4 regions of the Pseudomonas sp. NPDC090592 genome follow, and region 2 is predicted to be linked to each of the others. Evidence: predicted binding sites of a transcription regulator. Region 2 holds the regulator's gene; each other region holds the start of a gene.
The links. The regulator FliA, encoded in region 2, starts transcription of late flagellar genes. The targets are predictions, from matches to a motif close to CTAAAGTTTNNNNNNNNNNNGCCGNTAA.
Positions count from the first base shown of each region.

Region 1 (7,477 bases), on a different contig from region 2:
AGGGCTGGAAGCTGTAGCTGTGCTCGATCTGGATCACATCCCAGGGTTCGTCCAGCAATTGCTCGAAGCGGTGCCGCAGGCAAGGGGACAGGCCGTTGATGATCGCCCGCATGGGGTAGTCGATGATCGGCGAGGCCAGCAGGTTCAGCGGGCTGTGCAGTGGCCGACGGGGTAGCACGATCAGCCGTTCGAGTAGCGGCTCCAGGGCTTCACGGGCCGTATCGCAGAGGGGAACTTTCGACTGCACCAGCAGGGTGATGCGGTGGCCCTGCTGTGCCAGCGCACGCATCAGGTGGTATTGCCGGGTCTTGCTGCCGCTGGTGGTCGGCCAGGGCAGGTAGGGCAGTGTCCAGAGAATGCGCATGACCCGGAACCCTCAATAAAGGCTGCAGATAGCAAGACGCGCCCGTTGGCAGCAAGGCGTAGCCGCTGTCGGGGCGCGTCCATGGCAGGGTTGAATTCGGCCCGGCACCAGAAGTCAAAAGGCTGACCTTTGTGGAGCAAATGTGTGCCCGGGTCAAAAACTCGTCAAAAGTTCATTTTCTGAGCATAGCCGCGCATTCTCGGCTGTGGGGAAAAGACCCTGCTGGCTGCGCAATTTTTTTGCAGGCATGCAACGATCTTCACGGCGGCGTGGTCGAGATCAGGGTTGGTCAACTTCACGGAGAGGCGCGATGCAAGGGCGCAAGGCAATGCTGATCCTGCACGGCAAGCAGGCAATGAACGAAGAACTGCGCAGTGCCGTGTACGAACTGCGCGAGAGCGGCTGGCCGTTGGATGTGCGAGTGACCTGGGAGGGTGGCGATGCCCAGCGACTGGTTGCTGAGGCGTTGGCTGCCGGCTACACCCACATTGTCGCGGGCGGCGGGGACGGCACGTTGCGCGATGTGGCCGAAGCCATGGGCCTGGCCGGTGGCCAGGCCAGCCTGGCCTTGTTGCCGCTGGGCACGGCCAACGATTTCGCCAAGGCTGCCGGCGTGCCCCTGGAGCCTGCCGCAGCATTGAACCTGCTCAATACCCCAGCGCAGCCCATCGACCTGGGCCAGGCCGGCGACCAGTTGTTCCTCAACATGGCCACGGGTGGGTTCGGCAGCCAGGTCACTGCCAACACCTCCGAAGACCTGAAGAAAGTACTGGGTGCCGCGGCCTACCTGTTCACCGGGCTGTCGCGCTTCAGCGAACTGCAGGCAGCCTCGGTGGAGCTGCAAGGGCCTGACTTCCACTGGCAGGGGAGCTTGCTGGCGCTGGGCATCGGCAATGGTCGCCAGGCCGGGGGCGGGCAGGTGCTGTGCCCCGAGGCGGTGGTGAACGATGGCTTGCTTGACATCGCCATCCTGCCCGCGCCACAGGAGGTGGTCGGGGCCCTGCGCGACCTGCTGGCCGGTGACGGACTGTTCGTGCGCGCCAGGTTGCCCTGGGTCGAGATCAAGAGTTCGCAAGGCCTGGATATCAACCTCGATGGCGAGCCTTTGCAGGCCGACAACCTGCGTTTCCAGGCCAGGCCCGCCGCGTTGCGCTTGCACCTGCCGGCCGGGTCGCCGTTGCTCAGTCGTCCAGGCTGATGATTTTTTCGCGTACGGCGAACAGTACCAGGCCGGCCACATCATGAATCTGCAGGCGTTTCATGATTTGCGAGCGGTGGGTTTCCACGGTCTTGATCGACAGGCCCAGGCCATTGGCGATTTCCCGGGTGGACTTGCCGCGCACGATCAGGCGCAGGATTTCCAGTTGTCGCGCAGTGAGGTTATGCCGCTCGCCTGCGGCGTGCTTGCCCTGCCTGGTGTGCCGTAGTGCCTGGTTGATGACAGTGTGGGCGATGGCCGGGCTGAGGTAGCGCTCGCCATTGCGCACTGCGGCCAGGGCCTGTTCCAGTTCGGTGGCGCTGGTGTCCTTGAGCAGGTAGCCGTGGGCGCCGCTTTCCAGGGCCCGCATGATCAGGTCCGGGTCGGTGTGCATCGACAGGATCAGCACCTTGCAGTTGCTGCCGCTGGCGCGCAGCAGGGTGAGGGCGTCCAGGCCGCTGGTCGAGCGCATGGAAATGTCCAGCAAGATGATGTCCGGCGCCAGTGTGCGCACCTGTTCAAGCAACTGGCCGCCATCGTCGGCTTCACCGATCACGTCATAGCCGGGAATGTCGCAGACCAGTGCGCGCACACCCGCCCGGATCAGCGAATGGTCGTCTACCAGCAGCAGTCTACAGGTCATGGTCGGTGATACTCCTGGCACGTTGCTGGGTGCGCGCTGGCCACGGGAACACCGCTTCGATGCGCGTGCCCAGGCCAGGCTGGCTGGTGATGTCGAGGCAGCCCTGCAACGCGGTTACCCGCTCCTGCATGCCGGTCAGGCCGCGCTGGCCAGCCTTGGCCGGGTGCCTGGCCGGTACGAAGCCTTGGCCATCGTCGTGAATCGACAACGCCAGCCCCTCGGCGGTGCGCTGCAAGCGGATGACCAGGTTATTTGCCTGGGCGTGACGCAGCATGTTGGTCACGGCCTCCTGGGTAATGCGGAACACCGCCATGGCCACCGCCTCGTCGATACCCCCCAGGCGTTGGTTGCACGCCAGGCTCCAGTGCACACCGCTGCTGGCCAGGGTGCGCACCAGGTGCTCGCGCAGGCTGGCTTCCAGGCCAAGGCTCGCCAACTGCCGCGGGTTGAGCAGGGCGGACACGTCGCGCACATTCCCCAGGGTGTCATCCAGCGTGCTGCGCAATGCGTTGCAGTGGCCCTGAAGTTCCTCGGGCATACGCCCTTGCAACCATTGCAGTTGCAGCTTGGCGGCGGTAAGCAATTGCCCGATATCGTCGTGCAGTTCCCGGCTCAGGTGTTGGCGCTCGTCTTCCTGCACCTTGAGCATGCGCTCGGCCAGTTCTGCCGGGCGCAGGCTGATCGACCTGGCACCCAGGCCAAGGTAAGCGGCGGTACCCAGCGTAGCGACCAGCTGCAGCACCAGCAGGCTGGTCGGGATTGACTGGTTGGCCAGGTACAGCACCAGGTTGGCGACCAACGAGGCCACGCCCAGGCCGACCGTCACCCAACGCAGCAAGGCAACACGGGAGCAACAACGCACAGAAGTCTTCAAGCGTGGGAACATAGGTAGGGAAGCCACTGAAGTATTGCTGATGGAGGCCTTGCACAATGCTGTTCAGAGGCTTTGGCGCAGTACTTTCGATGTTTTTTCGAACGCGTTGTCTTTCAACCGCTATTCAGGTTGCAAGCGTTTATGGACGCGCATATTACCACTTCGCACTGCTTCGGTCGCGGCGGGAAACGCTTTGAAACGCCTGAAATTCCGGCGGTTTCGGGTAGCAAAATGCCACCTTTTAATCCCGCGTCATGCACTTGCATCACAACTAACGCGGCAATGAATCAACAGCGCCCGCCGAAAACTTGGTGAACTTCCCAAGTTCGACAGTGGCGGGGCTTGAATGAACGGGCTTAGTTGCACTTTGCATCAGGATGATACGGTGTGTTTGAGTGCGTGTGGAATGTGCCAGCGGCGACCTCTTCGTGCGGGTGGACGCACTCGCTACCTTGCTCGTTGCAGGCGGCGCAGGAGGCTGCGAGGGGTTGCCGTACGGCCTTGGCCAGGCTGTTCAGCAGGACCAGTTGCTCACCGATGTCCAGGTTCAGCCGCCCGGTACGGGTGTCGACCAACTCCAGTTGCCAGGCCAGTAAAGTAAGGCACTCCCCTACCACCGGCAGTGCTTCGCGTTGCAGGTAGCCGCCATGGCAGGCCGGTGCCAGCAGCTGTTGAAGGGCGGTGGTGTAGTGGGCAACTTCACGCAGGTCCAGGCGCGTGGCCTGCCTGGCCAGGCTGTCGAGGGCTTTGTCCAGGCAGCAGCACGCGTCCGGGTCATTGTCGATCAGTTCCAGATGTTGCAGGCATTCCTGGGCCTGGGTCAGCAATACCTGGGCATCCACCAGGTAACCCTGCAAGGCGTCATCGAACGATAAGGCAGTGTCCATCATCAGGCCCCCGCGCGTGGCGCAGGCGCAGGGGGCGGGCACGCCGAAACGATAGCTAGCAAAAGCCTGACTCCATTCATGCATTGAGAATGGCGTCACATTAATGGCTAAAGGATATCGCGAATATCAGGTTGCACCCGATGGCGGGTAAGGGTTTCCCTGATGTCGGGCTAGGGTGAGGAGCTTTTTCCAGCCCTGATGATTGACCGTGCGATACCCACAGTCAAGCATGATGTTAAAGTGATATCAGCCACTCTCGCGGCATTTTGCCGCAAGGGTCAAGGTGTGCGTGCAGCCGCCGATACAGGGTGGATGATTTCTCTTTTTTCGACTCAAGCCTGGGGGTTTTCCAATGGCTGGCATTCTCGACACGGTAGACCAACGCACGCAACTGGTGGGCGAGAACCGCCTCGAAATTCTCATGTTTCGCCTGGCCGGCCGTCAGCTGTTCGCGATCAACGTGTTCAAGGTGCAGGAAGTGCTGCAACTGCCCAAGCTGACCCTGATGCCCCAGCGCCACGCCTTCGTCTGCGGGGTGGTCAACCTGCGTGGCCAGACCTTGCCGGTGATCGACCTGTCCCAGGCGATCGGCATGCGCCCGCTGCAGCCGGGGCCGGACAGCACCATCATCGTCACCGAATACAACCGCTCGGTGCAGGCCTTCCTGGTGGGCGGTGTAGACCGCATCGTCAACATGAACTGGGAGTCGATCATGCCGCCGCCTACCAGTGCCGGCCGCCAGCACTACCTGACAGCCATCACCAAGGTCGATGAGAAGCTGGTTGAAGTGATCGACGTGGAAAAGGTGCTGGCCGAGATCGTGCCGTACAACGCCCGGGTCTCTGGCGAAAAGCTCGCCGACCCGGTACTGGCCCGGGCCCGCGGCCGCGAGGTGCTGCTGGTGGACGACTCCAGTGTGGCCCTGGCGCAATTGCGCGACACCTTGTCCCAGCTGGGGGTGAAGCTGCACGTGGCCAGTGACGGGCTGAAGGCGCTACGCATGCTCAAAGGCTGGGCCGATGCCGGCGAGGACGTGTGCGAGAAGCTGCTGATGGTGTTCACCGATGCCGAAATGCCGGAAATGGACGGCTATCGCCTGACCACCGAGATTCGCAGCGACGCCCGCTTGCGTCAGCTCTATGTCGTCCTGCACACCTCGCTGTCGGGTAGTTTCAACGAATCCATGGTGAAGAAGGTGGGTTGCGACAACTTCCTGTCCAAGTTCCAGCCTGATCGCCTGGTCGATGTAGTCAAACAACGCCTGCTGCTGGATACCACCACTGCGTGATCGCCAGGCCAGCCGGGTATAAGCTTGGCTTTTGGCATGACGCGAGGCGGCAGGGATGTTTGTCAGTGAGTTGTATCGATACCCGGTGAAGTCAGGGCAGGCGCAACGCCTGCAGGCTTCAAGGGTAGGGTTGTTGGGGTTGCAGGGCGACCGGCGCTGGATGGTGGTCGAGGAAGAAAATGGACGCTTCCTGACCCAGCGGGCCTGGCCGCAACTTGGCCAGCTTCAGGCGAGCGATGACAACAGTGGCCAGCTGCTGTTGCAGGCGCCCGGAAGGGCACCGTTGCAAGTGGCGGTACCGCCTGCCGACGACGCCCTGCGGGGTGTGACCATCTGGCGTGACACGCTGCGTGTACCGGACGCCGGCGATGCAGCTGCGGCCTGGCTGAGCGAGTTGCTGGGCAACGCCGTGCGCCTGGTGCATTGCCCGGAGCAGCGTGCGCGCTATCTGCCCAATGGTTATGGCTTCAACAGTGACCGCGCGGCGTTTCCGGATGGCTTTCCGTTGTTGCTGATTGGGCAGGGCTCGCTTGACGAGCTCAACCGGCGTATTGGCCGGCCCATGGAGATGCTGCGCTTTCGGCCCAATCTGGTGGTGCAGGGCGCAGAGCCGTTTGCCGAGGATGGCTGGAAGCGGATTCGCATCGGCAATCTGGAGTTTCGTGTGCTCAAGCCCAGTGTGCGGTGCATCTTCACCACGATCGATCCGGCTACCGGGGAGCGCAGTGCCGACCGCGAGCCGATGGCGACGCTGAAGACCTTTCGCGAGAAGGAGGGGGATGTGCTGTTCGGGCAGAACCTGGCGGTGGATGGCAGTGGGCAGCTGGAGGTGGGGATGCAGGTGGAAGTCCTGAAGTAGACAGGTTACCTGTCCCGGCCCTATCGCTGGCAAGCCAGCTCCCACAAGTCCTGCACAAGCCTTCGAACCTGTGTTGAACCTGTGGGAGCTGGCTTGCCGGCGATAGGGCCGGCACAGGCTCAGCAAATTTTACATGTCATCGAAATACCGCTCATGCCAATCCACCAGTGGCTGCGGCGAATTCAGCTTCTGCCCGTAGATCACCGAATACGACAGCACGTTCTGCACATACTGGCGGGTTTCGTCGAACGGGATGGACTCCACCCACACATCGAAGCTCAGGTGTTTGGCGCCCTTGAGCCACTGGCGCACACGACCGGGCCCGGCGTTGTAGGCCGCCGAAGCCAACACCCGGTTGCCGTTGAACTGGCTGTGCACCTGGCTCAGGTAGGCTGCGCCCAACTGGATGTTCTTGTCCGGGTTCAGCACCTGCGCGGGTGATGCCAGCGGAATGCTGAACTTGCGCGCAGTTTCCTTGGCGGTAGCCGGCATCAGCTGCATCAGGCCGCTGGCGCCCACCGGTGAGCGCGCATCCTCCATGAATGCACTTTCCTGGCGGGTGATGGCAAATACCCAGCTCGAATGCAGCCCGCGGACCTTGGCTTCGCGCACCAGGGTGTCGCGATGGGCCATCGGGAAACGGATATCCAGGTCGTCCCAGTATTGCGCCTGGCTGATGGTACGGATGGCCGGGAAGTACCAGCGCAGGTCGTAGCCCAGGCGGGCCTGGGCGACCATTTCGTCACGGGTGAAGTGGCGGCTCACGTGGTACCACTCGCGACGGCCTTCGACGATCTGGCCGCGGGCGTGGAACTCCAGGGCCCGGCGGATACCCGGCGTATTGCGCACCTTGTTGACCAGTTGTGGGCTCAGCAGCAGCGGCTTGTTGTTCAGCTGGTAAGGCGTTTGCGCCCGGTCGGCGGCGAGGAAACCATAGAAATCGCGCTCGCGTGCCACGGTCTTGTACAGCAGCGGGATCTGCGGGTTGTTCGGCTGTGCAAGCTCAAGGCTGCGCGCCTGCCAGTACTTCCAGCGGCTGCTGCTGGCCAGGTCCTGGGGCAGGCGCTTGGTCAGCTCGTAGGCGTCTTCCCAGCGGCCCAGGCGCAACAGCAGGCGCAGGCGCCATTCGCTGACGGTGTTATCGCGCAATTCAGGGTCGTAGCGGGTCATCAGGTCGAGTGCGCGCGGGTCGTAGCGGCGCGCCAGGGTCAGGCCGATCTCGCGGGCGATGGCGACCTTCTCGTCGCGGGAAAAGTGCATGCGCTGGGCGTAATCGTCGAGCAGTGACATGGCCTGCTCGGGGTCTTGCCGGGCCAGGCGGCGCAGGCCGAGGCTGACAACATCGGACATGGCTTCGTTGGCCG
Region 1 is NZ_JBIVXJ010000017.1:53,026-60,502, reverse strand. Features, by position in the region: gene ACIQUI_RS16870 (glycosyltransferase family 4 protein) at 1-364, opposite strand, end outside; gene yegS (lipid kinase YegS) at 675-1,562, shown strand; gene ACIQUI_RS16860 (response regulator) at 1,546-2,205, opposite strand; gene ACIQUI_RS16855 (sensor histidine kinase) at 2,195-3,091, opposite strand; gene ACIQUI_RS16850 (histidine kinase) at 3,436-3,966, opposite strand; gene ACIQUI_RS16845 (chemotaxis protein CheW) at 4,319-5,254, shown strand; gene ACIQUI_RS16840 (MOSC domain-containing protein) at 5,310-6,113, shown strand; gene ACIQUI_RS16835 (transglycosylase SLT domain-containing protein) at 6,243-7,477, opposite strand, start outside.
Region 1: a site for FliA is predicted at 4,244-4,271, ahead of ACIQUI_RS16845 (chemotaxis protein CheW). Genes of this name have one in related genera too.

Region 2 (7,477 bases):
CAAAGGTGATGTCCACGCACGGCTTGTAGTTCAGCCGCTCGTCACCGGGCAGGATCTTCACCGTGCCACGGCCGTCGATCATCATCTGCTTGCCACCCGGGGCCAGCAGGGCCAGGCCAGGGCGCAGCATGTCGCCGTCCTCGGCCTCTTTCACGCTGATGCGGCACAGCTTGTCGAGGCGTTCGGCAAAGGCCTTGGTGAACGCCGCCGGCATGTGCTGGATCAGCACGATCGGCGCCGGGAAGTTGGCCGGCAGCTGGGTCAATACCCGTTGCAAGGCCACCGGGCCGCCTGTCGAGGTGCCGATGGCCACCAGTTTGTAGGGTTTGCGCTTGGGGGCAGGCGAATGCGATGCCGCCGGGGCCGGGGCCACTGTGCGGGCAGGCGCCGCCGCCCGCGCCGGCGTCGGGCTGGCCAGGCTGCTGGTCGGCGCAGGGCTGCTGACAGGCGCAGGCGCAGCGACCGGCGCTGTTCTGGCATAGCTGCCAAGGCGGCGGTTGCTGCGGGAGATGGTGTGCACCTTCTCGCACAGCATCTGCTTGACCTTGTCAGGGTTGCGCGAGATGTCCTCGAAGTTTTTCGGCAGGTAATCCACCGCGCCGGCATCCAGCGCGTCGAGGGTGACACGGGCGCCTTCATGGGTCAGCGAGGAGAACATCAATACCGGCGTAGGGCAGCGCTGCATGATGTGCCGCACCGCGGTGATGCCGTCCATCATGGGCATTTCATAGTCCATGGTGATGACATCGGGCTTGAGCGCCAGCGCCTGGTCGATTGCTTCCTTGCCGTTGGTCGCGGTACCCACTACCTGGATCGTCGGATCCGCCGAGAGGATTTCCGAGACGCGGCGGCGGAAGAAACCGGAATCATCCACCACCAGGACCTTGACTGCCATAAACACTCCATTAGGCGGCGCAACCCGCCAGGGTGCGCCACCGAAATCAAATACGCCGCGCGGCGTAACGCTTGAGCATGCTCGGGACGTCGAGAATCAACGCAATGCGCCCGTCACCGGTGATGGTGGCCCCGGACATGCCCGGGGTGCCCTGCAACATCTTGCCCAGCGGCTTGATTACCACCTCTTCCTGGCCCACCAGTTGATCGACGACAAAGCCGATGCGCTGGGTGCCGACCGACAGGATCACCACATGGCCCTCGTGCTGTTCTTCGTGCACCTGGCCCTGTACCAGCCAGCGCTTGAGGTAGAACAGCGGCAACGCCTTGTCGCGCACGATCACCACTTCCTGGCCGTCGACCACGTTGGTGCGCGACAGGTCGAGGTGGAAGATCTCGTTGACGTTGACCAGCGGGAAGGCAAATGCCTGGTTGCCCAGCATCACCATCAGGGTGGGCATGATCGCGAGGGTCAGCGGCACCTTGATGACGATCTTCGAGCCCTGGCCCTTGGCCGAGTAGATGTTGATCGAGCCGTTGAGCTGGGAGATCTTGGTCTTCACCACGTCCATGCCCACGCCGCGGCCTGACACGTCGGAAATCTCGGTCTTGGTCGAGAAGCCTGGTGCGAAGATCAGGTTGTAGCAGTCCGACTCGCTCAGGCGATCAGCGGCATCCTTGTCCATCAGGCCTTTTTCCACGGCCTTGGCGCGCAGGATGTTCGGGTCCATGCCCTTGCCGTCGTCCGAGATCGACAGCAGGATGTGGTCGCCTTCCTGCTCGGCCGACAGCACCACGCGGCCGGTGCGGGCCTTGCCGGAAGCTTCGCGCTCGTCGGGCATTTCCACGCCATGGTCGACAGCGTTGCGCACCAGGTGCACCAACGGGTCGGCCAAAGCCTCGACCAGGTTCTTGTCCAGGTCGGTCTCTTCACCGACCAGCTCCAGGTTGATCTCTTTCTTCAACTGGCGGGCCAGGTCGCGGACCAGGCGCGGGAAGCGGCCGAACACTTTCTTGATCGGCTGCATGCGGGTTTTCATCACCGCCGTCTGCAGGTCGGCGGTCACCACGTCGAGGTTGGACACGGCCTTGGACATGGCCTCGTCGCCGCTGTTCAGGCCCAGGCGCACCAGGCGGTTACGCACCAGCACCAGTTCGCCGACCATGTTCATGATCTCGTCCAGGCGTGCGGTGTCTACACGCACGGTGGTTTCCGCCTCGCTTACGGCATGCTTTTCCGCAGCCGGGGCTGGCGCGCGGGGTGCCGCCGCAGGTTTGCTCACGGTCGCTGGCGCAGCCGCCGCAGGCTGGCTTGCGGCCACGACCTGCGCCGGTGTTTGCACTTTCGCGGCAACCGGCGCTTCGGCGGCGGCAACTTCACCGCCGAATTTGCCCTTGCCATGCAACTGGTCCAGCAGGGCCTCGAATTCATGCTCGCTGATTTCGTCGCTGGTGGCGCTGTTGTCGGCCACGACCGGTTCCGCTGCCTTGGCAGTGGGCAAGGCATCAGCCTGGAAGGTGCCCTTGCCATGCAGCTGGTCGAGCAGTGATTCGAATTCTTCGTCGGTAATCTCGTCGCTGACCGGTTCAACCGGCGCGGCTACCGGTTGTACGGCTGCCTCGACACTGAACTGGCCTTTGCCGTGCAACTGGTCTAGCAGCGACTCGAACTCGGCGTCGGTGATTTCGTCGCCTTGGCCGCTGACGGTTTCACCTTGCATCTGCTCGTCGACTTCGGCTTGCGCCTTGACCGCATCGAGCGAGTCGAGCAGTTGCTCGAATTCGCTGTCGGTGATGTCCTGGTCGTCGGCCGGGGCCGCAGCGGGCGCCTCGGCAGCCGGTTCAGGCGCACCAGCTTCGGCGCTGCCCGGTTCGGCCAGGCGCGACAATGCCGCCAGCAGTTCGGGGGTTGCCGGGGTGACTTCGGCGCGCTCACGCACCTGGCCAAACATGCTGTTGACCGTATCCAGTGCTTCAAGCACCACGTCCATCAGTTCCGCGTCGACCCGGCGCTCGCCTTTGCGCAGGATGTCGAACACGTTCTCGGCGATATGGCAGCACTCCACCAGCTCGTTCAGCTGAAGGAAGCCGGCGCCCCCTTTTACAGTGTGGAAACCGCGAAAGATCGCATTGAGCAGGTCGGCATCGTCGGGCCGGCTTTCCAGCTCGACCAGTTGCTCGGACAGTTGCTCAAGAATTTCGCCGGCTTCTACCAGGAAATCCTGGAGGATTTCTTCATCGGCGCCGAAGCTCATCAAACGTGCTCCTTAAAAACCCAGGCTGGACAGCAGATCATCGACATCGTCCTGACCGGACACGACGTCTTCACGCTTATCGGCATGAATCTGCGGACCTTCACCCCGAGTCGGATGTTTTTCTGCATCTTTTTCTGCGCGCAGTTGATCGTGGTCATGCTGGATACCGGCAAAGCGGTCGACCTGGCTGGCCATCAGCACCAATTTGAGCAGGTTGCTTTCCACCTCGGTCACCAAGGTGGTGACGCGCTTGATCACCTGCCCGGTCAGGTCCTGATAGTCCTGGGCCAGCAAGATGTCGTTGAGGTGGCCGGCGACCTTGCGGTTACCTTCGGCGCTATGCGTCAGGAAACTGTCGACGCGCTTGACCAGGTCACGGAATTCCGGCGCAGCCACTTCGCGGCGCATGAAGCGCTGCCAGTCGGTGCTCAAGGCCTTGGCTTCGCTGGCCAGGTCGTTGAGCACCGGGGTGCTTTCCTCGACCAGGTCCATGGTGCGGTTGGCCGCGCCTTCGGTCAGCTTGACCACGTACGACAGGCGCTCGGTGGCGTCGGTAATCTGCGACACCTCCTCGGCCTGCGGTATGGTCGGGTCGATCTGGAAGCTGACGATGGCACTGTGCAGCTCACGGGTCAGCTTGCCGACTTCCTGGTACAGGCCGCGGTCGCGGGTCTGGTTCAGCTCGTGAATCAGCTGCACCGCCTCGCCGAAGCGGCCCCGCTCCAGGCTTTCGACCAACTCCTGGGCGTGTTTCTTCAGGGTCGATTCGAACTCGCCCAAAGACGTTTGTGATGAATCCATGGCGCGCCCCCTGACGTGACTCAGCCGTTGACGCGTTCGAAGATCTTCTCGATCTTTTCTTTGAGCACCTGGGCGGTGAACGGCTTGACCACGTAACCATTGACGCCGGCCTGGGCCGCTTCGATGATCTGGTCGCGCTTGGCTTCGGCGGTCACCATCAATACTGGCAAGGTCTTCAGCTGATCGTCGGCACGCACTTTGCGCAGCAGGTCGATGCCGGACATGCCGGGCATGTTCCAGTCGGTCACCAGGAAGTCGTAGGCCCCCTTTTGCAGCATCGGCAGCGCCGTGGTGCCGTCGTCGGCTTCGTCGGTGTTGGTGAAACCCAGGTCACGCAACAGATTCTTGATGATCCGCCGCATCGTCGAAAAGTCGTCAACGATGAGGATTTTCATGTTCTTGTCCAATTAGACCTCCAAGCAGTCTCAAACGCGCCCGGCCGACCGGGCACGCACTCATTCAATTCGGTACAACGTGGGAAACGCACGTGGCAAACGACTGCAACGGCACCAGGCTCAACGCGCCCGCCATTCCCCCAGGCGGCTGCGCAGGCGCGCGGCACACTGGCTGTGCAACTGGCTGACCCGCGACTCGCTGACCCCCAGTACCTCGCCAATTTCCTTGAGGTTCAGCTCTTCGTCGTAGTACAGCGCCAGCACCAGGCGCTCACGCTCCGGCAGGTTGGCAATGGCCTCGGTCAGGGCAGCCTGGAAGCGTTCGTCCTCCAGCCCACGCGCCGGTTCCACATGGCCACTGGCGCCGTCCTCATGCAGCCCTTCGTGCTCGCCGTCCTGCAACAGGTCGTCAAAGCTGAACAGGCGGCTACCCAAGGTATCGTTCAAGATCCCGTAGTAATCATCGAGACTCAATTGGAGTTCGGCAGCAACTTCATGATCTTTAGCGTCGCGGCCGGTTCTGGCTTCAACGGCACGCATCGCGTCACTGACCATGCGGGTGTTGCGGTGCACCGAGCGCGGCGCCCAGTCACCCTTGCGCACCTCGTCCAGCATGGCGCCGCGGATACGGATGCCGGCATAGGTTTCGAAACTGGCGCCTTTGCTGGCGTCATACTTGTTGGCCACTTCCAGCAGGCCGATCATGCCGGCCTGGATCAAGTCCTCGACCTGCACGTTGGCTGGCAAACGCGCCAGCAGGTGGTAGGCAATGCGTTTGACCAGCGGTGCATAGCGTTCGATCAGCTCGTACTGGGCGTCTTTCGCCGCCCGGCTGTACATCTTGAAGCCGCTCGCGTTCATAGCACGGGTCCCGCGCTGGTGGGTTGCACCAGGCGCTCGACGAAGAACTCCAGGTGGCCACGCGGGTTGGCCGGCAGCGGCCAGCTGTCAACCTTCTGGGCAATCGCCTTGAAAGCCAGCGCACACTTGGAGCGGGGGAAGGCTTCGTACACGGCACGCTGCTTCTGCACCGCCTTGCGCACGCACTCGTCGTACGGCACGGCACCCACGTACTGCAGGGCAACGTCAAGGAACCGGTCGGTAACCTTGGTCAGCTTGGCGAACAGGTTGCGCCCTTCCTGCGGGCTCTGCGCCATGTTGGCCAGCACGCGGAAACGGTTCATGCCGTAGTCGCGGTTAAGCAGCTTGATCAGGGCGTAGGCGTCGGTGATCGAGGTAGGCTCGTCGCACACCACCAGCAACACTTCCTGGGCGGCGCGAACAAAGCTGACGACCGACTCACCGATACCCGCAGCGGTGTCGATCACCAGCACATCGAGGTTGTCGCCGATTTCGCTGAACGCTTGGATCAGCCCGGCATGCTGGGCCGGGGCCAGGTGCACCATGCTCTGGGTGCCCGACGCTGCCGGCACGATGCGCACACCGCCAGGCCCTTGCAGCATCACGTCACGCAGCTCGCAGCGCCCTTCAATGACATCGGCCAGGGTACGTTTGGGAGTGAGGCCCAGCAACACGTCGACGTTGGCCAGGCCAAGGTCGGCGTCAAGCAACATGACCCTGCGGCCAAGCTCGGCCAGCGCCAGGGACAAGTTCACTGAAACGTTAGTCTTGCCGACGCCACCTTTGCCACCGGTCACGGCGATCACCTGTACGGGATGCATGCTACCCATGTCTGTTATTTACCTTGTCTCGCTGGGACTCAGGCCACACGCGGGGCAATTCTGCGTACCCCTTGGCATAGCTACTTTGCACACGCTTCATGATCAACCCGCTCGCCGTGGGTTGTGATAGAGATCGGCGAACATGTCGGCCATGGCCTCTTCGCTGGGCTCGTCCTGCTGCTGCACATTGACCGCACGGGAGACCAGCTGGTGGCCACGCGGCAGGTGCAGGTCGTCAGGAATGCGCGGGCCGTCGGTGAGGTAGGCCACGGGCAGTTCATGACTGATGGCAAGGCTCAGCACATCACCGAGGCTTGCCGTTTCATCAAGTTTGGTCAGGATGCAGCCGGCCAGGCCACAGCGCTTGTAGCTGTGGTAGGCGGCGGTCAGCACCTGCTTCTGGCTGGTGGTGGCCAGCACCAGGTAATTCTTCGCGGCAATGCCACGCCCGGCCAGGGTTTCCAGTTGCATGCGCAGGGCCGGGTCGCTGGCCTGCAGGCCGGCGGTATCGATCAGCACCACACGCTTGCGCAGCAGCGGCTCCAGCGCTGCAGCCAGCGACTGGCCCGGGTCGACGTAGGTCACCGGCACGTTGAGAATGCGGCCCAGGGTCTTGAGCTGCTCCTGGGCGCCAATGCGGAAGCTGTCCATGCTCACCAGTGCCAGGTTCTGTGCGCCGTACTTGAGCACGTAACGGGCAGCCAGCTTGGCCAAGGTAGTGGTTTTGCCCATGCCGGCCGGGCCGACCATGGCAATCACCCCGCCCTCTTCGATCGGCTCGATTTCGGGAATCTCGATCATGCGGGCCAGGTGGGCCAGCAGCATGCGCCAGGCCTGGCGAGGCTCTTCGATTTCGTTGGTCAGGTCGAGCAGTTCGCGGGCAATCGGCCCGGACAGGCCGATGCGCTGCAGGCGGCGCCACAGGTTGGCCTGCTGCGGTTTGCTGCCCTGCAGTTGGGTCCAGGCCAGCGAACCCAGCTGCACTTCAAGCAGCTCGCGCAGGCCCGACAGCTCGGAGCGCATGGCATCGAACAGGCGCGGGTCGACCGGCGCCGCAGCGGGGGCGGCGGCGGCCTCGGGGGCATCGACGTGCGGTTCGATCAATGGCTCGGCGGCGGTCAACGACTGCCCGGCAAACAATTGGCGGTTGTTGTCGCTGCTGTCCTGGCGGTGGTCCAGCTCGGCCTGGGCAGTGGCAATGCGCGTATGGGTCTTGCGCAGCTCTTCTTCCAGCTCGGCGTTGGGCACACGCGGGGCCAGGGCGGACAGCTTGTAGTCCAGCGCGGCCGTCAGTTCGACACCACCGGCAATGCGGCGGTTGCCAATGATCGCGGCATCGGCGCCCAGCTCATCACGGACCAGCTTCATGGCCTGACGCATATCGGCGGCGAAAAATCGCTTAACTTGCATTATCCACTACCTCAGCCGTTAGGGCCCACGGTGGCAACGA
Region 2 is NZ_JBIVXJ010000040.1:12,050-19,526, reverse strand. Features, by position in the region: gene ACIQUI_RS25705 (chemotaxis response regulator protein-glutamate methylesterase) at 1-895, opposite strand, end outside; gene ACIQUI_RS25700 (chemotaxis protein CheA) at 942-3,149, opposite strand; gene ACIQUI_RS25695 (protein phosphatase CheZ) at 3,162-3,950, opposite strand; gene ACIQUI_RS25690 (chemotaxis response regulator CheY) at 3,971-4,345, opposite strand; gene fliA (RNA polymerase sigma factor FliA) at 4,466-5,206, opposite strand; gene fleN (flagellar synthesis regulator FleN) at 5,203-6,045, opposite strand; gene flhF (flagellar biosynthesis protein FlhF) at 6,130-7,437, opposite strand; gene flhA (flagellar biosynthesis protein FlhA) at 7,449-7,477, opposite strand, start outside.

Region 3 (7,477 bases), on a different contig from region 2:
GGTGAAGTCGACCTTGCCGGCCTTCTGCGTCCCCAGGTCGAGGGTGCGGACCAGCTTGTCGTCCTTGTCGTAGATACCCACCGAAGTGGCGGTACTGGACGAGGTCAGGTTGACCGAACCCTTCATGTCCTTGCTGGTGTCGACGACGGCCTTGTCGGTCTGGACGATCACATTGCGCCCGACCAGTGACGACGCCTGCAGGGCCTGGGAAGACTGCAGCCCTGCGGCGATATAGGTCACCGAATCATTCAGCGACTGCATGCTTTCGAGGCTGCTGAACTGCGCCAACTGCGCCACGAACTCGCCGTTTTCCTGCGGATCGAGCGGGTTTTGGTTCTTCATCTGGGTAACCAGCAGCTGCAGGAACGCATCCTTGCCCAGCGCACTGCCGGCGGCGCCGGTGTTGCTGTTGGTCTTCGACGTCTGCTTTTGCAGCGATGTCAGGTAAGCGCTACTGACGTCGCTGGTGGAGTTGGTAGTGGTCATATCGGCTTCCTATCACTGCCCCAGGGTCAGGACTTTCTGCATCATGCTCTTGGCCGTGTTCATCAGCTCGGCGTTGGTCTGGAACGCACGGCTGGCGGAGATCATGTCGGCCATCTCCTCGACCACGTTGACATTCGGGTAGTAGACGTAGCCGTCCTTGTTCGCTGCCGGGTGGTTTGGCTCGTAGCGCGCCTCCAGCGTGCTCTGGTCCTCGACGATACCTTTTACCTGCACACCCTGCCCTGCCTCGCCCTGGTCTTCGAACAGCGACTGGCTGACGCCGGCCTGGGCATCCTGGAAGGTGGTGGCGAACACCGGGTGACGGGCGCGATAGGTCTGGTCGATGCTCGAAGAGACGGTCTCGGCGTTGGCAATGTTGGAAGCAACGGTGTTCAGGCGCGTGTTCTGCGCGCTCATGCCGCTACCGGCAATGTTGAAAACACTGGAAAGGGACATGGTCATTCTCCGCGCAGGGCAGAAACCAGCCCTTTGAATTTACTGTTGAGCAAGGTGAAGCTGGCCTGGAAGCCAATGGCGTTTTCGGTGTAGTTCGATTGCTCGATCTGCGCGTCCACGGTGTTCTGGTCGATCGACGGCTGCAGTGGCGTGCGGTACTTGAGCGTGTCATCCGCTGCAATGGCAAGGCCTTCGGCTTCGATGTGCCGGCTGTTGGTCCGGTCCATGGCGAAGCGGCCGCTTTGCTGCTTGCTGGTCTCGGCAGCGAGCACCGAAGAAAAGTCCATGTCACGCGCCTTGTAGTTGGGCGTGTCGGCGTTGGCAATGTTGTTGGCCAGCACTTCGGCGCGCTGGGCGCGGAAACTCATGGCCTTTTCGTGGATACCAAGCGCCTTGTCGAAGCTGATGCTCATGTCGGGGAAACCTTCAGAGGTTGACCGGAATTTCGTTGAGCAAGGTATAGCAAGGGCTGTGCCAACCCATGAAAAGCCCGGATTTGCAGGGCTGCGGGGTGTGGTGCTGTCAGGGTGATGCCAGAAAAGCGGCAAAGGCCTTCCGCCTTGGGCGGCGAAAGCGGCAATTGCCGGGCGGCAAAAGCGGCAAACCAAAAAATTGACGTCAGGATTTGGAGCTTCGCGGCGTTCGCCTTGACACTTTCTGCGCTTGTGAGATCGAGCGCCGCCCGCGCGGCGCTTCGCGGGGCAAGCCCGCTCCCACATTTGCTGCAACGTGGCCATGTCTGTGAAAGAGGCGTTGTCAGCCTTGGTGCATGGCTTGAGACAAGTGGGGCGGCAGCAATGCCAACTCAGAAATCCAGCCAACCCAACAAGACTGACAACCATGGCCTGTCAGGTTCGGCACGTTGCAACAAATGTGGGAGCGGGCTTGCCCCGCGAAGCGCCGCGCGGGCGGCGCTCGATCTCACAGCCACCACAACCCTAAAGGCAAACCCTACTTGGCCTGGTAAATGATCCCCGGGCTGCACTGCACCATCTGGTAATGGTCCGGCAACCCGTTCAGCGCCTCCGAGGCGCCGAGGAACAGGTAGCCACCCGGCTTCAGTGTGCTGTGAATACGCAGCAGAATGTCGCGCTTCACCTGCGCCGAGAAGTAGATCAGCACGTTGCGGCAGAACACGATATCGAACTTGCCCAGGCTGGCATAACTGTCGAGCAGGTTGAACGAGCGGAACTCGACGCGGCTGCGAATGGCCGGCTTGACCGCCCAGCGCCCCGGCCCCTTGGGGTCGAAGTAGCGCTGCAGGCGCTCCTGGGACAGGCCGCGGGCAATCGCCAGGCTGTCGTATTCGCCGGTCTTGCAGTTGGTCAGCATGGTGCCGGACAGGTCGGTGGCCACAATCTGCGCGCCCATCTTCAACTGCCCAAGGTTGCTGCGCTCGAACTCATCGATGGCCATGGAAATGGAGTAAGGCTCCTGCCCCGACGAACAGGCCGCCGACCACATGCGCAGGCGCTGGCCCGGGTTGTTGCGGATGAACTCGGGGATCACCTTGTTCTTCAGCACCTCGAACGGGTAAGTGTCGCGAAACCACAGGGTCTCGTTGGTGGTCATCGCATCCACCACCTGCTCGCGCAAACCGGCGCGCGGCTGGGCCTGGATGCGCTGCACCAGCTCGCCCAGGCTCTTGATACCCTGTTGCTCCATCAGCTTGTTGAGACGGCTGGAAACCAGGTACTGCTTATTCTCGCCCAGCAGGATGCCACAGGCTTTCTCCAGGAATACCCGGAACTGTTCGAAATCCAAATTACCCGTAGACACTACTGCCGCCTCTTTTCAATCACTGGTGCCGGGGCTAGCCCCGGCTGCTTCAATGCGCTGCCTTGATCCGGTCGACCACCCGCTGGGCCAGGTCGTCCGGCTTGAACTTGGCCAGGAAGTCATCGGCGCCGACCTTCTTGACCATTGCCTGGTTGAATACCCCGGAAAGCGAAGTATGCAGGCAGATGTGCAATTTTTGCATGCGCGGGTCGCTACGGATCTCTGCCGTTAGCGTATAGCCGTCCATTTCCGGCATTTCAATGTCCGAGATCATCATCAGGAACTCTTCTTCCGGCTTTTTGCCCTCATCCACCAGCTGGCGCAGGTAGTTCAGGGCCTGACGGCCGTCATTGAGCGCCACCACTTCCACCCCTACGGTCTGCAGGCAGCGGCTGACCTGCTTGCGCGCCACCGACGAATCGTCGACGGTGAGCACGCGCATCAGCACGGCCTTGTCCTGCACCTCGGCATCGATCACCCCGGCCGACACCGACTCGGAAGACGGCGACACTTCGGCCAGCACCTTCTCCACGTCGATGATCTCGACCATGCGGTTGTCCACCCGGGTGACCGCTGTCAGGTAGTGATCGCGGCCCGTCCCCTTGGGTGGCGGATGGATCTCCTCCCAGTTCATGTTGACGATGCGCTCCACCGAGTGCACCAGAAAGCCCTGGGTCTTGGTGTTGTACTCGGTGATGATCACGAAACTGTTGCGCGTGTCTTCCTGCAGCGGCCGCAACCCGGTAGCCATCGACAAGTCGAGGATCGGGATGGTCGCCCCGCGAATGTTGGCAACACCGCGCACCACCGGGTGCGCCTTGGGCAGCAGGGTCAGCGCAGGGCATTGCAGCACTTCCCTGACCTTGAACACGTTGATGCCGTAAAGCTGTTCGCCATTGAGGCGGAACAGCAGCAACTCCAGGCGATTCTGCCCCACCAGCTGCGTGCGCTGGTTGACCGAATCCATAACACCCGCCATGCCAGACTCCTTAATCTTTCAGCCTTTCGTTGCAACTCAGGTTACGAGTCGGCACGGGCTTTGCTTTTTTGAGCGTCATGCACACGAAAACGACATTTTTCCGACGATTGACGCGCCTGCTGACTGGCTCGCTGGCCACGCTGTGCCTGCTGGCGCCCGGCGTTCGCACGGTAGCGGACGCGTTCACCTTGCCTGAACAGCTTATCGGTGTCACCCAAGGGTTTCTTGAATTCACCGTCGAAGATTACCTGGCCACCACCCAGACAGCCGGCCGTTATGAAATCCAGGTCAACTCGCTGGACCCACGCCTGCGCATGCCATTGTGCAGCCAGCAGCTGGACGCGTCGCTGGAAAGCCCGGCCCAGCCGCTGGGCCGGGTGACGGTGCGGGTACGCTGCGACGGTGCGGCGCCATGGACCGTGTTCGTACCGGCCACCGTGCGGCTGTTCCGCGATGTGGTGGTGGTAACCCGCCCGCTCAAGCGCGACAACACGGTGGGCGAAGGCGACGTGGCCCTGCGCGAGCGCGATGTCGGCACCCTTGGCCAGGGCTTTCTCACCGAACTGGACCAGGCAGTGGGCATGAAGATGCTACGCCCCACGGTGATCGACCAGGTACTCACGCCACAACACCTGGAACAGGCCGAGGTAGTGCGCAAGGGTGACCAGGTGGTAATCGTCGCCCGCAGTGGCAGCCTCAGCGTGCGCATGCCAGGCGAAGCCCTGAGCAAGGGCGGCCTGAGCGAACAGATACGGGTACGCAACCTCAATTCCAAACGGGTGGTCAAGGCCAGGGTGACCGGGCCGGGCCAGGTCGAGGTCAGTATGTAGCCAGCCACAGATTACGCTGGCAGTGAGGAACCGCATTTCCTAAACTGTGTCAGAAAACGGGTTCGCGAGCTTGCTGACAGGCGGCTATGCATTTGTGCCTAAAGTTTCTTTCGGGTTGGCCGAAAACAAGGCAAGCGTCCAAATACCCAGAGGTTTCTGATCATGGTCATCGACTTCAGTCGTTTGAATAACTCTCCGTCCGTCACGGGCGGCGTGCGCGGCAACAGCGCAGCCGGCAGCGCCGAAAAACCGGCAGCCAGCCAGGAAGCGGCCAGCGGCACCAGCGCCAGCGGAGAAGCGGTACACCTCAGCCAAGAGGCACAGCAGTTGCAGAAGATCAACGACAAGCTGCGCGACGAGCCAGTGGTCAACAGTGCCCGCGTGGCCGAGTTGAAACAGGCGATCGCCGATGGCAGCTATCAGGTCGATGCCGGCCGGGTCGCCAGCAAACTGCTCGATTTCGAAGCCCAGCGCTGACCGTTCGGCGCGCTGACTTCACGGACGCTAGAAAAGCCAAGAGTTAGCCATGCACGACACCACCTTGCTGCAACTGATCGAAGATGACATTGCCCCGCTGCAGGAACTGCTCGACCTTCTGCAAAAAGAAGCGATCGCCCTGCATGGCCGCGACATGCCGCTGCTGGAACAGATCCTGGCGCGCAAGCAATCGCTGATCATCCTGGTCGAGCAGCATGGCCAGCGCCGCAGCCAGTTGCTCGGCAGCCTGGGCCTGAGTGCCGATCGTGCCGGCGTGCAAGCGGTGGCCGCGCAGTCGCCCCATGGCGAGGTGATGCTCCAGCGGCTCGACATGCTGTCGCAGCTGATGGACGAGTGCCAGCAGGTCAACCAGACCAATGGCCGGATCATCCAGGTCCAGCAACACGTCACCAACAACCAGATCAGGATCCTCATGGGCGGCGACTCGCCGTCGCTCTACGACAGCCGCGGCAGCACCTCGCCGCTGGCCAAGCCACGGGCCCTCAGCCAAGTGTGATTTTTTCTATCAAGGCACGGAACATACTGGCAAAATGCCGTTACTTGCGTGTGTCGCTTTTGCCTGGAGAACGATAAGCCGTGTTCAATGAAACCGAAGCACCGCAACCGCCAAAGGTGCTGGACACCCCCTTGGAGATTGCGGCCAACTTGCGGCAACTGCAGGAAAGCCACGACCCGCTGATCATCACCTTCCATGACCGCAGCCAGCGTTTCCAGAGCTACGTGGTACACGTGGACCGTGAAAAGAACACCCTGGCACTGGACGAGATGATCCCCCGCGACGGTGAGAAATTCATCGAGAACGGCGAGCACTTCCGCGTCGAAGGCTTCCATGATGGCGTGCGTATTGCCTGGGAATGCAACCACGAACTGAAGATTACCGAAGTCGACGGCCACCGCTGCTACAGCGGCCCCATGCCGCAAGAGATGACCTACCACCAGCGCCGCAATGCCTTCCGCGCCGCGCTGAAGCTGTCGCAACTGGTCGATATCATTCTCGATGGCGCCCACCTCAAAGGCAATGGCGCCCTGCGTGGCAAGCTGCTGGACATTTCGGCCACAGGTTGCAAGCTGCGCTTTGAAGGCAATGTCGAAGACCGTCTGCAACTGGGCCAGGTGTATGAGCGCTTCAAGGCGGGCAACCCGCTGGGCCTGGTGGACACCATGGTCGAGCTGCGTCACCTGCACTATGAAGAACGCATCAATACCACTTTTGCCGGTGTGCGCTTCCACAACCTGAGTGGGCAGGCACAACGCAAGATCGAGAGCTTTGTGTACCAGCTGCAGCGTGAGGCGCGGCGGTTCGACAAGGACGATTATTGATCGTCGGCTGAATGCAAAAACGCCACCTGATGAGGTGGCGTTTTCATTTGTGTTCTTCCTATACCGGCCTCTTCGCGGGCACGCCCGCTCCCACAGGGACCGCGCCAAGCCTGAGGCCAACGCTATACCTGTGGGAGCGGGCGCGCCCGCGAAGAGGCCGGTACAGGCTTACACCGACTTGCTGACCTCTTCAGGCTCTGCGGCCTGTGGCTCAGCCCCCTTCCCTTCATCCTCGGTATCCTCAGCCGCCACCGGTGCCTGCATCACCTCCTGCACGGTCTGCTCATCCACCCGTGGGTCCAGCGCCGCCGACAATGGCGAGCCGGCCGCCGGCATGGCCACGTGGCCCAGCGGCGCATCCTGCACCTGATGCAACCCGGTAACCGCTTTCGGCCGAATGCGCCATACCAGCACCAGGGCGAAGAACACGAAGAACGCATACAGCATCTGCGCACCCAGCACCTTCATCAGCACGCCCGCCGCCAACGGCCCGATACACGCGCCCACGCCATAGGTCACCAACAGCATGGCCGTCAGCGACACCCGCCGCTCGCTTTCCACATGGTCATTGGAAAACGCCACCGCCAGAGGGTACAAACAGAACTGCAGCAAGGAAATCAGGAACCCGATGCCAAACAGCAACTCCAGCGGCACACTGGGCAATATCGCCAGCGGCGCAGCGGCCAGCGCCAGGCCCACTGCCACGCTGCGGATCAGCACCGCCCGGTCGTAACGGTCAGACAACCAGCCCAGCGGCCACTGCACCAGCAGGCCGGCAAAAATACAGCTACCCATGAACAGACCGATCTGCTCGGTGGTCATGCCTTGGCTGGAGGCGTACAAGGGTGCCAGGCCGTAGAACGAGCCGACGATCAACCCCGAACCCAACACCGTACTGAGCGACTGCGGCACGCGCTTGATGAAGAACTTGGGCTCCATCGGTGCCGGGCGCAAAGGTGCCGGGTGAATGCGCCGGGTCATCGCCACTGGCACCAGGCACAGGGCAAAGCACATCGCCACCAACATCAGCAGCCCCGGGCCAAGCTCAGGGTGAACCACCAGGATCAGCTGGCCGAGCACCAGCCCCAGGTAAGAGGCAATCATGTAGCCGCTGAATACCGCGCCGCGG
Region 3 is NZ_JBIVXJ010000011.1:44,981-52,457, forward strand. Features, by position in the region: gene flgD (flagellar hook assembly protein FlgD) at 1-486, opposite strand, end outside; gene flgC (flagellar basal body rod protein FlgC) at 499-942, opposite strand; gene flgB (flagellar basal body rod protein FlgB) at 945-1,355, opposite strand; gene cheR (protein-glutamate O-methyltransferase CheR) at 1,894-2,721, opposite strand; gene ACIQUI_RS12035 (chemotaxis protein CheV) at 2,771-3,700, opposite strand; gene flgA (flagellar basal body P-ring formation chaperone FlgA) at 3,778-4,530, shown strand; gene flgM (flagellar biosynthesis anti-sigma factor FlgM) at 4,693-5,007, shown strand; gene ACIQUI_RS12050 (flagella synthesis protein FlgN) at 5,057-5,524, shown strand; gene ACIQUI_RS12055 (flagellar brake protein) at 5,605-6,348, shown strand; gene ACIQUI_RS12060 (MFS transporter) at 6,517-7,477, opposite strand, start outside.
Region 3: a site for FliA is predicted at 4,629-4,656, ahead of flgM (flagellar biosynthesis anti-sigma factor FlgM). Genes of this name have one in related genera too.

Region 4 (7,477 bases), on a different contig from region 2:
ATCGACACCACGGCAACCGAGGCGGTGCTCAAGTCCGCCAGCGAAAGCCGTAGCGCGGTGTCGGGCGTCAACCTCGATGACGAGGCGGCCAGCCTGGTGAAGTTCCAGCACTACTACACGGCGTCGTCGCAGATCATCAAGGCGGCGCAAGAAACCTTCAGCACCCTGATCAATGCCTTGTAAGGAGTAGACGATCGTGCGTATTTCCACTGCCCAGTTCTATGAGGCCAGCGCCAGTAGCTACTCCAAGAACTTCTCCAGCATGAACAAGACCAACGATCAGGTCACGTCGGGCATTCGCATCCAGACTGCCGCCGACGACCCGGTCGGCGCGGCGCGCCTGTTGCTGCTGCAACAGCAGCAGTCGCTGCTGGACCAGTACAGCGGCAACATCAACACCGTGAGCAACGCCCTGTTGCAGCAGGAGAGCGTGCTCTCCACCATCAACGATGCCATGCAGCGCGCCAGCGAACTGGCGATCCGCGCCGGTGGCGCGGGGGTGACCGATTCTGACCGCGTGGCCATCAGCACCGAGCTGAAGGAGATCGAGGCGAACATCTTCGGCCTGCTCAACTCGCGGGATGCCAACGGCGACTACATGTTCGGCGGCTCCAAGAGCACGACGCAGCCCTATGTGCGCAACTCCGATGGTACCTACAGCTATCAGGGCGACCAGACCCAGCTGAGCCTGCAGGTCTCCGATACCCTGAACCTGGCCACCAACGACAGCGGTTTCAGTATTTTCGACTCGGCCAGCAACAAGAGCCGTACCCAGTCGACCCTGCTGGTGCCGGCCACCGACGATGGCGTGGTAGGTGTTTCGCCAGGGCTGATGACCTCCAGCACCAGCTACAACAACAGCTTCACGGCCGGCCAGCCCTACAAGCTGACCTTCACCAGCGCGACCCAATACACCATCACTGACGCCAACGGCAACGACGTCACCTCTGAAACTGCCACCAACGGTACCTTCGACAGCAAGACCGAGGGTGCCAACCGCATTGCATTGCGCGGCGTGGAGTTCGAGATCACCGTCACGCTGGAAGAGGGCGCCGATGCCGACGCCGCAGTGGCAGGCCGCGCATTTTCCCTGGAGGCGCGCCCGGACTCGTTCAATACCACCCGTAACGGCGCCAACACGTCCACTGCCCAGGTCACCAGCAGCAGCGTGACCGACGAAGCGGCCTATCGCAGCACCTTCCCCAGCAATGGCGGGGTGATCAAGTTCACCGGCCCGGGCGCTTATGAGTTCTACGCCCAGCCGCTGACGGCTGACAGCAAACCGGTGGCCAGTGGTACCTTTACTGCGCCGTCGTTGACGGTGGCTGGCGTGACCTACCAGGTGTCGGGTTCGCCAGAGGCGGGTGACCAGTTTGCGGTTACCGCCAACACCCACCAGAACCAGAATGTGCTGGAAACCATCAGCCAGCTGCGCGCAGCGCTGGATACGCCAGTGACCGGTGCTGGCGCGGCCAATGCAATGAAGGATGCGGCGGCTTCGGCAATTGCCAACCTGGCCAGTGCCCGTGAGCAGGTAGATATTACCCGTGGCTCGATCGGTGCCCGTGGCAACTCGCTGGAGATCCAGCGCCAGGAGAACACCAGCCTGGGCCTGGCCAACAAGACCACCCAGAACGCCATCGGCAACACCGACATGTCGCAGGCAGCCATCACCCTGACCTTGCAGCAGGCGATGCTTGAGGCCTCGCAGCTGGCCTTCTCGCGCATTTCGCAGCTGAGCCTGTTCAACAAGCTCTAAGCTGACTTTTCGATCACTGGGGCCGCTTTGCGCCCCTTCGCGGGCTTGCCCGCTCCCACAGGTTTTGCGTGCGCTTGAAGCTGCGCATTCCCTGTGGGAGCGGGCAAGCCCGCGAAGGGGCGCAAAGCGGCCCCAGCGTTTTCAAGCCTGCGAAAATTCCGCTCCCCACACCCTCTGCAAGGCTTTCGCAGCATTTCAATGTGACCAATGAGTCAAAACGGTCATCTTCCCTGTATTCTATGCAGCAGCTGTTGCAGCATTTTGTTACCGGTGGGCAGGTGAGCGCTGCCTTCAACCCCTGGCAGTCATGCCCCGGTATTTGGCGCCCTCAATTCATCGAGTGGTGGTCTTTGGCTGTTTTCATTGGGAAGCCAGAATGATTGGCATCAAAAGCATCGCGAGTTACGTGCCCACCGCTGGCCTGGACAACTACGTTCAGGGTGCGAAGTTTGGCAAGGACGAAGAGTTCATGTTCGGCAAGATCGGCGCGTCGTTCCTGCCGCGCAAGGCCGAAGAGCAGGAAACCTCCGACCTGTGCGTAGAAGCCGCCCGGGCCCTGTTCGCCAGCAACCCGGACCTTGACCCGCAGTCGATCGATGCGTTGATCGTGGTCACCCAGAACGGTGACGAGGAAGGGCTGCCACACACCGCTGCCATCGTTCAGAGCAAGCTCGGCCTGTCTACCCGCGTGGCGGCGTTCGACGTGTCGCTGGGTTGCTCCGGCTACGTGTATGGCCTGTACGCGATCAAGGGCTTCATGGAGGCGGCAGGGCTGAAGAACGGCCTGCTGATCACTGCCGACCCGTATTCGAAGATCGTCGACCCGGAAGACCGCAACACCACCATGCTGTTCGGCGACGCCGCCACGGCTACCTGGATGGGTGAAAACGCGGTATGGAACCTGGGTCAGGCGCGTTTCGGCACTGACGGTTCCGGTGCCGAGCACCTGAAGGTGACGGACGGCAAGTTCTTCATGAACGGCCGCCAGGTGTTCAACTTTGCCTTGGTCAAGGTGCCGGCGCACCTGCACGAGTTGCTGGATGCCAGCGGCCTGAAGTCCTCGGACATCGACGCCTTCTGCATCCACCAGGGCAGTGCTGCGATTGTTGACGCCGTGGCCCGTCGCTTTGAAGAGCAGCACCCCGAGAAGTTCGTGAAGGACATGCTGGAAACCGGTAATACCGTGTCTTCCAGCGTGCCGCTGCTGTTGCAGAAGCACATGCTCGACGGCAGCTGGAAGCGCGTGGCTATCAGCGGCTTTGGCGTGGGCCTGTCGTGGGGTTCGGCCATTCTCTATCGCGACTGATCTTCAGCAGCTTCACAAAAAGCGCCCGGCGGCCACCGCCCGGCGCTTTTTTCATGCCTGTAAAAATATTCGCAGATCCGTGTGCGATCCCTGTGGGAGCGGGCTTGCCCGCGAACACCGGCAAAGCCGGTGCCATCCACTGAGGCGCCTTCTTCGCGGGCATGCCCGCTCCCACAAGGGTGGCGGCGGAGCCTGGAGTTGCTTTTTGACGCCAATAAACCGCCCTTAACCCCTTGATTTCTCGAGGCTGGCCCGCTGCCAGCATTTTTTTTTCGAAAAAGCCCTCAAGCAACCCGCGCACCCGACGATAACTATTACGAAGGTTCTCTAGGCCAGTCCGGCGGTTGCCAAGGCCGGAAGCCGCAGTACCCATCCAACGAGGATTTCGTCATGGCTTTAACTGTAAACACCAACATTGCGTCGATCACCACTCAGGGCAACCTGACCAAGGCTAGCAACGCTCAGACCACTTCGATGCAGCGTCTGTCCTCGGGTCTGCGTATCAACAGCGCTAAAGACGACGCTGCAGGCCTGCAGATCGCCAACCGTCTGACCAGCCAGATCAACGGCCTGGGCCAGGCAGTGAAGAACGCCAACGACGGTATCTCCATTGCCCAGACCGCTGAAGGTGCAATGCAGGCTTCGACCGACATCCTGCAGAAAATGCGTACCCTGGCACTGTCCTCGGCTACTGGCTCCCTGAGCGCCGACGACCGTAAGTCGAACAACGACGAATACCAGGCTCTGACTGCTGAGCTGAACCGTATTTCGGATACCACCACCTTCGGTGGCCAGAAGTTGCTGGATGGTTCGTACGGTACCAAGGCAATCCAAGTGGGTGCCAACGCCAACGAAACCATCAACCTGGCGCTGGACAACGTTTCGGCCAAGAGTATCGGCTCGCAGCAGGTCAAGTCGGGCACTATCGCGCCGAGCGCGAGCGGCGTGGCAGCAGCAGATCTGGTTGTAACCGGCAACGGCCAATCCAAGACTGTCAGCTACGATGCAGGCGCTTCGGCCAAAGACATTGCTGCCAAACTCAATGGCGCAATCGGCGGTCTGACTGCCTCTGCCAGCACTGAAGTGAAACTGGCCGTTTCGAGTGGTGCTGCTGCCACCCCGGCCAACTTCGAACTGAGTGTAGGTGGCAAAAATGTCAGCTTCATCGGTGTTACTGACACTGCAAGCCTGGCAGACCAGTTGAAATCCAACGCTGCCAAGCTGGGTATCAGTGTTAACTACGACGAATCGACCAAGAGCCTGTCGGTGAAGTCGGATACTGGCGAGAACCTGAAATTCACCTCGAAGGCCGGCGCTGATGCCATCTCGGTAGGTGCGCGGGATGGCAGTGGTGAATTCCCAACCACTCTGACCTCGCTTTCCGCTACTGCCGATGCCACATCGGTTGTAACTGGCCAGATTTCCCTGGACTCTGCCAAAGGCTATTCGGTAGCCGATGGTACAGTCGGTACTGGCGCTACCGACCTGTTCGGTGCAGCTTCCAAGTCTTCGGCCAAGACCACCATCGCCGATACCGATGTTACCGACGCCACCAACGCCCAGAACGCTCTGGCCGTTATCGACAAGGCCATCGGTTCGATCGACAGCGTCCGTTCGGGCCTGGGTGCTACCCAGAACCGTCTGCAAACCACCGTCGACAACCTGCAGAACATCCAGAAGAACTCCACCGCTGCCCGCTCCACCGTGCAGGACGTGGACTTCGCTTCGGAAACTGCCGAGCTGACCAAGCAGCAGACTCTGCAACAGGCTTCCACCGCGATTCTGTCGCAGGCTAACCAGCTGCCTTCCTCGGTCCTGAAACTGCTCCAGTAATTCAGGCGCCTGAGTAAAGGGTGAAAGGGCGCGTTTACGTGCCCTTTCGCCCTTTTTGACATGAGGAGTTCGAAACATGGACATGAGTGTCAAGCTGAGCCAGGTGTATACGTCTGTGTTACCCCAGGCGCCAGTCGCTGATCGGGACCCGGTGGTGCCTGCCAAAGTGCAGGAGGCTGCTGCCCCCGACAACCAGCCGCACTCGCGCGAAGACCTGGAAAAGGCGGTTGGCGAGATTCGTGATTTCGTCCAGTCGAGCCAGCGTCAGCTGGACTTTTCCATTGATGATTCAACCGGTCGGGTCGTGGTCAAAGTGATTGCCACTCAGTCCGGTGAGGTGATCCGGCAGCTTCCGTCGGAGCTTGCGCTGAAGCTGGCGCAAAGCCTCAGTGAAGCCAGCAGCCTGCTGTTTGATGATCAGGCATAGGCTGGCATGATTTTTGTTGCTGTCGATCCCTTGATGGATTTATCCGCCAAGGATCCGGCAGCTACTGAACAAGGAGAGCAATGATGGCAGGTACAACAGTCAGCGGTATTGGCTCGGGCATCGATACCCAGGCGATCGTCGAATCCCTGGTGGCCGCGCAGAAGGCGCCGAAGCAGGCGCAGATCAATACCCAAACGCTGAAGGCAACCACCACGTTGTCCTCTATCGGCAAGATCCAGTCGGCACTGGACGCCTTCCGTGGCGCCTTGACCAATATGGTCGACACCAACAGCTTTGGTGGCCTGAGCCTGAAGTCTTCGGATGAGAAGGTCGCGACCGTGACCATGGGCACCGGTGCTGCCAATGGTTCGTTCAAGTTGATTGTCGATAAACTGGCGACAGCCTCCAAGGTCTCGACCAAGGTTTATACCAATGGCGCGGGCTCTGTGGTCAATGCCACCGGCAGCCCGACTACGTTGACCATGACCCAGAATGGCAAGGCCTACGATCTGAGCGTTCCTGCGGGGGCAACACTGCAGCAGGTGCGCGATAGCATCAACAGCCAGTTCAGTACTGCTGGCCTGAGTGCCAACGTGCTGACAGACGCCACTGGCTCGCGCTTGATCATCACATCGACCAAGATGGGTGAAGGCTCCGATATCACCCTTTCGGGTAATTCGGGCATTGATACAGGCTATACCGTTGTTGATGAGCCGGCAGACGCCCAGTACACGCTGGACGGTATTGCCATGAAATCCAAGACCAACGACATCACCGATGCCGTCAGTGGTCTGAACATCAAGTTGGTGGGTACTTCGCCGAAAAACGCTACCAGTGGCGAAGTTACGGCGACAGTCCTGTCGCTGACGACCAGTTCCACTACGTTGAAGTCGGGTTTGAAGGGGTTCATCGATACTTACAACGCCTTGCTCAATGTAATGAACGCTGAAACCAAGGTCACCAAGAATGCCGACGGCACCATGACCTCTGCGGCGCTGACCGGTGATGCTACGATGCGCACGTTGATGTCCTCGATTCGGGAGGAGCTCAATGCGGTATCGGGCAACGGTACCCTGAAGTCGCTGGCTGCCTTTGGTGTAACCTCCGCGCAAGATGGCGGTGCATTGAGCCTGGACGACAAGAAGTGGGACAAGGCCGCCTCTACCAACGCGGCGGACCTTACCAGCATCTTCAATGGCAAGGACGGCCTGCTGGCGCGCCTGCAAAAGGTGACCGAGCCGTTCGCCAAGGCCAGCACCGGTACCCTCGCCGAGCGCTCCAAAGTGCTGAGCGAAAGCCTGACCAAGCTCAAGACCGAGCAGGACACCTTGGACGCGCGCATGGAGGCCCTGCAGAAGAGCCTGCAGGACAAGTACAACAACATGGATACCCTGGTCACCCAGCTGCGTCAGCAGCAGAGTTCGGTGCTGAGCACGCTCAACGCGCTGAACAAGTCGAACAGCGACGATTAATCCGTGAGCATTGCATGAAGTCCGGGCATGATGTCGGGCTTCATGTCATCGGCCGGTAAAGTTTTTCGCCGCCTGCCCGATACAAGGAATATCTCCCCTAAGCCTGCCCGTCACGAGGTCGCAAGATGAATCCCATGAGAGCCCTTCGTCAGTACCAGAAGGTCAATTCCCATGCCCAGATTTCCGAAGCCACGCCCCATCGCCTGGTGCAGATGCTAATGGAAGGCGGCCTCGATCGCATGGCCCAGGCCAAGGGCGCCATGGCGCGCGGTGACATCGCGGAAAAGGGCCTGATGCTCGGCAAGGCGATCGACATCATCATCGGTCTGCGCGACGGCCTGCAGCCTGAAAAAAGCGAAAATCCAGAGTCTGTCGAGAAGCTCGACGCGCTTTACGTCTACATGACCAACCGCCTGATGCAGGCCAATATCGATAATGATGCCGGCATTATCGACGAAGTTGCCCAGCTGCTGATTACCGTGAAAAGTGGTTGGGACGGCATTGCCGACGCCCAGCCCGCCAGCTGATGGCAAGGAGATGACCGTGACCGCACTGCAACGCCTCGATGACACCTGTGATGCCCTGATCGGCGCGCTGGGTGAGCGTGACTGGGATGCCATTGCCAAGCTGGATGTGGCGTGCCGCGTGTGCATCGACGAGGTGCTGGAAACCCACGCGAT
Region 4 is NZ_JBIVXJ010000011.1:28,966-36,442, reverse strand. Features, by position in the region: gene flgK (flagellar hook-associated protein FlgK) at 1-183, shown strand, start outside; gene ACIQUI_RS11970 (flagellar hook-associated protein 3) at 197-1,759, shown strand; gene ACIQUI_RS11965 (ketoacyl-ACP synthase III) at 2,136-3,065, shown strand; gene ACIQUI_RS11960 (flagellin) at 3,456-4,898, shown strand; gene ACIQUI_RS11955 (flagellar protein FlaG) at 4,975-5,325, shown strand; gene fliD (flagellar filament capping protein FliD) at 5,409-6,797, shown strand; gene fliS (flagellar export chaperone FliS) at 6,923-7,324, shown strand; gene ACIQUI_RS11940 (flagellar protein FliT) at 7,335-7,477, shown strand, end outside.
Region 4: a site for FliA is predicted at 3,349-3,376, ahead of ACIQUI_RS11960 (flagellin). Genes of this name have one in related genera too.